Regions from separate parts of the Streptomyces sp. NBC_01017 genome, predicted to be linked through region 2. Evidence: riboswitches for the same ligand, from Rfam matches in the RefSeq annotation. Region 2 holds a riboswitch; the other holds the start of a gene.
What was found. A riboswitch is a leader RNA that binds a small molecule or an ion and turns the genes downstream of it on or off. The one in region 2 is predicted to bind glycine.

Region 1 (3,400 bases), 5.0 Mb from region 2:
GGCGGTGTGGGCGACGTACTCATCGGCGGAGAGCAGGTCGGCCGGCTCCTCCGTGATGCGTACCTTGAACAGCCAGCCGCCCTCGAAGGGGGCCGAGTTCACCAGTGCCGGGTCGTTCACGACGTCCTCGTTGATCTCGGTGATCTCGCCGGTGACCGGGGAGTACAGGTCCGACACCGACTTGGTCGACTCCAGCTCGCCGCAGGTGTCACCCGCGGTCACGGTCGAGCCGACCTCGGGGAGCTGGGCGTAGACGACATCGCCGAGCGCGTTGGCCGCGAACTCGGTGATGCCGACCGTCGAGACGCCGTCCTCGGCGGTCGACAGCCACTCGTGCTCCTTGCTGTAGCGCAGCTGCTGGGGGTTGCTCATGGCCTGAATTCTCCTGTACGCGCGGGAGTGGTGATGAAGGGGGGACCGCTGGAAACGTGCGTGAGCAGCGCAAATGTGCGCAGGCTCACCATTGGCCGCTGCCAGTCTCTACTTCTGGAGCTACTTCTGCCGCTTGTAGAAGGGCAGCGCCACGACCTCGTACGGCTCGTGGCTGCCGCGGATGTCCACGCCGACCCCGGCCGTGCCCGGCGCGGAGTGCGCCGCGTCGACGTACGCCATCGCGATGGGCTTGCCCAGCGTGGGGGAGGGTGCACCGGAGGTGATTTCGCCGATCACCTCGCCGCCCGCGACGACCGGGTACCCGGCACGCGGGACGCGACGCCCCTCGGCGATCAGGCCGACCAGGACGCGCGGCGGGTTCTGCGAGGCACGGTCGGCGGCCTCGGCGAGCGCCTCGCGCCCGACGAAGTCGCCCTCCTTCTCGAACTTCACCACCCGGCCGAGCCCGGCGTCGAAGGGCGTGAGGGAGGTGGTCAGCTCGTGGCCGTACAGCGGCATGCCCGCCTCCAGCCGCAGCGTGTCCCGGCAGGACAGGCCGCACGGGATCAGGCCGACGCCCTCGCCCGCCTTGGTCAGCGCCTGCCACAGCTCGACGGCGTGCTCCGGCTTCACGAACAGCTCGAAGCCGTCCTCGCCGGTGTAGCCGGTGCGCGCGATGAGGGCGGGGACACCGGCGACGGTGCCGGGCAGACCGGCGTAGTACTTCAGGCCGTCCAGGTCGGCGTCCGTGAGGGACTTGAGGATGCCGGGGGACTGCGGTCCCTGCACGGCGAGCAGGGCGTACGCGTCCCGGTCGTCACGGACCTCGGCGTCGAAGCCGGCGGCCCGCTCGGCCAGCGCGTCCAGCACGACCTGGGCGTTGGAGGCGTTGGCGACGACCATGTACTCGGTCTCGGCGAGCCGGTAGACGATCAGGTCGTCCAGGATGCCGCCGTCGGCCCGGCAGATCATGGTGTAGCGGGCGCGGCCGACGCCGACGGAGGCGATGTTCCCGACCAGGGCGTGGTTCAGGAGGGCCGCCGCGGCGGGGCCGGTGACGGTGATCTCGCCCATGTGGGAGAGGTCGAAGAGCCCGGCCTGGGTGCGCACGGCGTTGTGCTCGTCGCGCTCGGAGCCGTAGCGCAGGGGCATGTCCCAGCCGGCGAAGTCGGTCATCGTCGCGCCGAGCGAGCGATGCAGGGCATCGAGCGCGGTGTGACGGAGTTCTTCTGTACTGCTCATCGGACGGTTTTCTCCCAAGGCATGACGGGCGAGGTCGTTCCTCCCCATCTGTCATCGGAACCTGAGAGGTTCGCCATGACCGGCGAGGGCCAGGTCACGGCTTGCACCTTGGGTGGAGTCACGCCTCTTCTCGACGAAGAGGGGGACTCGCTTTTCAGATGTGCCTCGCCCGCGCGGTAACGGGGCCTGAGAGATTCAAGGGAGGGACTTGCTCCTTCGGCGCCCCAGCGATGGACTGCTGGGAACTCTCCCGCGCGGATTCAAACGGCCGGTATGCAGTTGGCGCGGACATCATTGCACGCCCGGCTCGTCTTCGGCAGGCCACGTCTGTAACGGGGTTGTGGCAGGAAGTGAACGAAAATGCGAGTGATCATCCATTACCTTCTCTTTACGCTCAGTGGGGATGGGGAATCCTGAACCGGAGGAGGACGATGACGGTGAAGCGCACCACGGCGTACGCCACGACGTCGGGCATCGCGCTGCCCAAGCAGCCCGCGGCCCCGGCCGTCGAGGCTCAGGGCACGCGCGTCGCACCGGTGGTCCGTGACCTCCGCGAGCGCTCCGGCCACAGCCCGCACGCGCTGCTCTTCGGCCCCGAGGACCTCGTCGTGATCACGGGGCTGCCCGGCAGCGGCAAGTCCACGCTGATGCGGCGGACGGTGAAGGGCGCCCGCATCGACTCCCAGGACACCCGGGACCGCTGGGCCGCCCGCATGCCCCGCTTCCTGCCCTACACCGTCTACCGCCCCCTGGTCCGACTCGCGCACTACGCCGGCCTGCGCCGCGCCGTGCGCTCCGGCAAGGGCGTCGTCGTGCACGACTGCGGTACGCAGGCCTGGGTGCGCGCCTGGCTGGCCCGCGAGGCCCGCCGCCGCGGCGGCACCCTGCACCTGCTGCTGCTCGACGTCGCCCCGGACACGGCCCTGGAGGGCCAGCGCGAGCGTGGCCGGGGCGTCTCGCGGTACGCCTTCCTGCGCCACCGCAGGGCCGCGGCCCACCTCCTGCGCTCGGTGGAGAAGGGCCATCTGCCCCCGGGATGCGGCTCGGCGGTGCTGATCGACCGGGAGGCGGCGGGCGTCCTGCGCAGGATCGGGTTCACGGGCTGACCGGCCGAGGACCTGTACATGACGGGCACCCGCTAGCCTTTTGAGCCACAGCAGCGGTTCACAGCAGGCGGTTGAGAGTAGATGGACTTCCCAGCGGAACTCCCCGCGGACTTCCCGGCAGGGGCACACCTCCACTCCCACGGCGGGTGGCCCGGCAATGAACTGGAGGAGGTGCTCTCGGCCTCCCTCGGCCTTCCCTCGGCCGGCGGCCGGATCATCGAGGTACTGGGCCGCAGCTTCGTCTGGGTGCCCCTGCCCAGCGGCGGCGGCCCGTCCAGCGGCCCGCTGGATCTGCCGACGGTGGAGATCGAGGGCCAGGCCTACGTGCCGGTCTTCAGCTCCGAGGAACAGTTCCGCCAGGTCGTCGGCTCCCACATGTCGTTCACCATCGCCCCCGCGGTGGAGTTCGCCCGTGGTCTGCCGCCGCAGGTGGGCATCGCCGTCAATCCCGACGGCGTGGTCGGCGCCCCGCTGCCCCCGGCGGCGGTGGCCGAGCTCTGCCGCGTGGGCCGCACCCCGCTGGACGGCCTCACCTCCGGGGGCCGCGTCAAGCTGTACGAGCCCGACTGGCAGGACGACCCGATCGACTTCCTCGCGGTGGCGTCCGCCGAGTTCGCCGAAACCGGCGTGGTCACGACGGCCCGCCGCTGCCTCGCGTCGATCGAGACGGCCGACCCGGT
Region 2 (3,400 bases):
GCAAGGCTCATGGGCATGCCCTGTACGCCATGGCGCTGGCGCACGACGAGCGGCCCGTGGTGGCCGAGCGGGAGGCCAAGTCGGTGTCGGTCGAGGACACGTACGACGTGGACATTCATGACCGGGTCCGGGTGGGGCTGGAGGTGCAGCGCCTGGCCGATCGTTGTGTTCGGCGGTTGCGGGGGGCCGGCCTGTCCGGGCGGACCATCGTGCTGAAGGTGCGTCGGTACGACTTCTCGACCCTGACCCGGTCCGAGACGTTGCGTGGGCCGACGGACGACCCGGGTGTGGTGCGCGAGGCTGCGCTGCGGCTGCTGGATTCCGTGGACACGACGGGTGGGGTACGGCTGCTGGGGGTCGGGGTCACCGGGTTGGCCGACTACACGCAGGAGGATCTGTTCGCGCAGGTGGCGGGGGAGCGGGTCGAGCACGGCGAGGAGGGCGCCCCCGAGGAGCCCTTGGCGGAGCGGGAGGCTGCGCTGTCCGTCGAGCGGCGGTGGGTGGCGGGGCACGATGTGCGGCACGTCGAGCACGGGCACGGATGGGTGCAGGGGAGTGGGCTGGGGCGGGTGACTGTGCGGTTCGAGACACCTGAGGCGTCGGGGCCGGGGCGGGTGCGGACGTTTCGGGTCGACGATCCGGGGTTGGAGGCGGCGGATCCGTTGCCGTTGGTGCGGGAGAGACGTGGGGTGTCTGCGGGAGATGGGGGAGATGCGGAAGGCGGCGGGCATGGGGTTGGTGGGGTTTTAGGGGTGGAGGCCGGTTTCCTGGGACGGGAAAGGGAGCGGGGTTGTGGGGGCGTGGGGGAGGCGCCGCCCGTGGTGCCCGGGTAGGACGTGGGCGGGCTGAACCGGACGTGCGGTTGGTTCTTCCTGGGCGCCCGGCGTTGCGGCTGCCGTAAGAGGTGGGTCGCTCGCCCGCGCTTGCGGGGTGCCGCTCCCGTGCCGCCCCAGCGGCACGACTGCCCGCAGCTGTATGAGGTCGGCTGCCGTGTGGGCGCCGCCGCGGCGTTGCGTTGCGATGGGGTGCGGCTGGGCAGGAGAACTCGACCGCGCGGAGGCGGCGTGTCAGCCGTGCGGGCGGGCCGGAGGTGGGCGTGACTGTGCGGGCTGGGGGATGTGCGGTGGAAGGCGGGGGCGTCTTCAGGAGTGAGGGTGGGATGTGCGGGGGCCGTTGTCGTCCGGGGTTTCCGTGGTTGCCAGGTTGCCGAAGTCCCGGTCAGGGGGTGGGGGCGGAGCCGTTACGTCGAGGCCGTAATGGTGGTAGAGCTGGAGTTCCTGTTCGGGGGAGAGGTGGCGGCCCACGCCGAAATCGGGGGCGTCCTTGATGAGGGCGCGGTCGAAGGGGACGTGGAGGCTGCCCTCGACCAAATCGCTGGGCTCCAGGGGGACGAAGGCGTCCCGGGAGAACAGGCCGGTGCGTATCGCCGCCCATTCCGGCACTCCGGTCGCGTCGTCGAGGTAGACCTCGTCGATGGTGCCGATCTTGGTGCCGTTGCGGTCGAAGGCCTTGCGGCCGATCAGATTGCGCGGATCGATGTCGGTCTGCACGGGCCCTCCACTTGGTCGCAACTCATCCGTAAGCACTACGAAAGGGCACATTGGTGAGCGCGGCCACTCGAAGGACCGTGCGTTGACCCCGCTGGTAGGCTGGCTACCGGCTGCTGACCCCGTGCGGGAGAGTCCTCCGGGAACCATCCGGAGGCGCCGAAGGAGCAAATCCTCCCCGGAATCTCTCAGGCACACGTACCGCACGGACGAGGTCACTCTGGAAAGCAGGGCGGGTGTCGATGGCCTCCGCTCTCACCGACGGTGAAAACCGGGCACCTTGTGGTGCCCCGGTGAAGCTCTCAGGTTGAGATGACAGAGGGGGAGGCCGTCCGGGTACCCGCGCCGTGGTGCCCCTCGAAGGTCGTGTCAGACCAGGAGGCCTCCGCAATGACCGCCCATCGCATTCCGCTCTCCGAGCTCGAGCAGGGTATTCCGTTCGAGCAGCGTCATATCGGTCCTGATCAAGAGGCTCGGGCCAAGATGCTCGCCCAGGTCGGGTACGGCTCGCTCGACGAGCTCACCGCCGCCGCGGTGCCGGATGTGATCAAGAACGCCGACTCCCTCGAACTGCCGGGGGCGCGTACCGAGGCCGAGGTGCTCGCCGAGCTGCGCTCGCTCGCCGATCGCAACCAGGTGTTGGACCCGATGATCGGGCTCGGGTACTACGGGACCTTCACGCCGCCGGTCATCCTGCGCAATGTCATGGAGAATCCGGCCTGGTACACGGCTTACACGCCGTATCAGCCCGAGATCTCGCAGGGACGGCTCGAGGCCCTGCTGAACTTCCAGACCATGGTCGCCGACCTCACCGGACTGCCGACCTCCGGTGCCTCGCTGCTGGACGAGGGGACCGCGGCGGCGGAGGCCATGGCCCTGTCGCTGCGGATGGGCAAGAACAAGAAGGGGCTGTTCCTGGTCGACGCGGATGTGCTTCCGCAGACCATCGCCGTGATCGAGACCCGTGCCGAGCCCACCGGCGTGGAGGTCGTGGTCGCCGACCTCAGCGACGGCATTCCGGCCGAGATCGCCGGGCGTGAGATCAACGGCGTGCTGGTGCAGTACCCGGGCTCCTCCGGCGTCGTACGGGACATCAAGCCCGTCATCGAGCAGGCCCATGAGCTCGGCGCCCTCGTCACCGTCGCCGCCGATCTGCTCGCGCTCACGCTGCTGAAGTCCCCCGGTGAGCTCGGGGCGGACATCGCGGTCGGGACGACACAGCGGTTCGGCGTGCCGATGGGCTTCGGCGGGCCGCACGCCGGCTACATGGCCGTACACGAGAAGTTCGCGCGCAGCCTGCCCGGGCGGCTCGTGGGTGTGTCCGTGGATGTCGACGGGAACCGGGCGTACCGGCTGGCCCTCCAGACGCGTGAGCAGCACATTCGGCGGGAGAAGGCGACCAGCAACATCTGTACCGCGCAGGTGCTGCTCGCGGTGATGGCCGGGATGTACGCCGTGTACCACGGTCCCGAGGGGCTGCGCGGCATCGCCCGGCGCACTCACCGGTACGCCGCCGTCCTCGCCGCGGGCCTCACGGCCGGTGGTGTCGAGGTCGTGCACGGTTCCTACTTCGACACGCTGACCGTGCGGGTGCCCGAGAAGGCCGCCGAAGTTGTCGCCGCCGCCCGGCAGAACGGCGTCAACCTGCGTCTCGTCGACGCCGACCACGTGTCCCTCGCCTGCGACGAGACCACCACGCGGGCCCAACTGGGTGCCGTATGGACGGCGTTCGGGGTCGAGGGTGATGTCGAGGCGCTGGACGAGGGAGCCGAGGACGCCCTTCCGGGCGGGCTGCTGCGCAGCGACGAGGTCCTCACGCACCCCGTCTTCCACCAGCACCGTTCCGAGACCGC

Region 1: it holds a riboswitch for glycine, as region 2 does, so the genes downstream of both, gcvT (glycine cleavage system aminomethyltransferase GcvT) here and gcvP (aminomethyl-transferring glycine dehydrogenase) in region 2, are expected to answer to the same signal.

Annotation. Positions count from the first base shown of each region.
Region 1 is NZ_CP108683.1:3,744,536-3,747,935, reverse strand. Features, by position in the region: gene gcvH (glycine cleavage system protein GcvH) at 1-372, opposite strand, end outside; gene gcvT (glycine cleavage system aminomethyltransferase GcvT) at 493-1,614, opposite strand; glycine riboswitch at 1,779-1,877, opposite strand; gene OG331_RS16980 (AAA family ATPase) at 2,046-2,720, shown strand; gene OG331_RS16975 (enhanced serine sensitivity protein SseB) at 2,802-3,400, shown strand, end outside.
Region 2 is NZ_CP108683.1:8,758,914-8,762,313, forward strand. Features, by position in the region: gene OG331_RS40205 (DNA polymerase IV) at 1-833, shown strand, start outside; gene OG331_RS40210 (PRC-barrel domain-containing protein) at 1,143-1,550, opposite strand; glycine riboswitch at 1,665-1,761, shown strand; gene gcvP (aminomethyl-transferring glycine dehydrogenase) at 1,938-3,400, shown strand, end outside.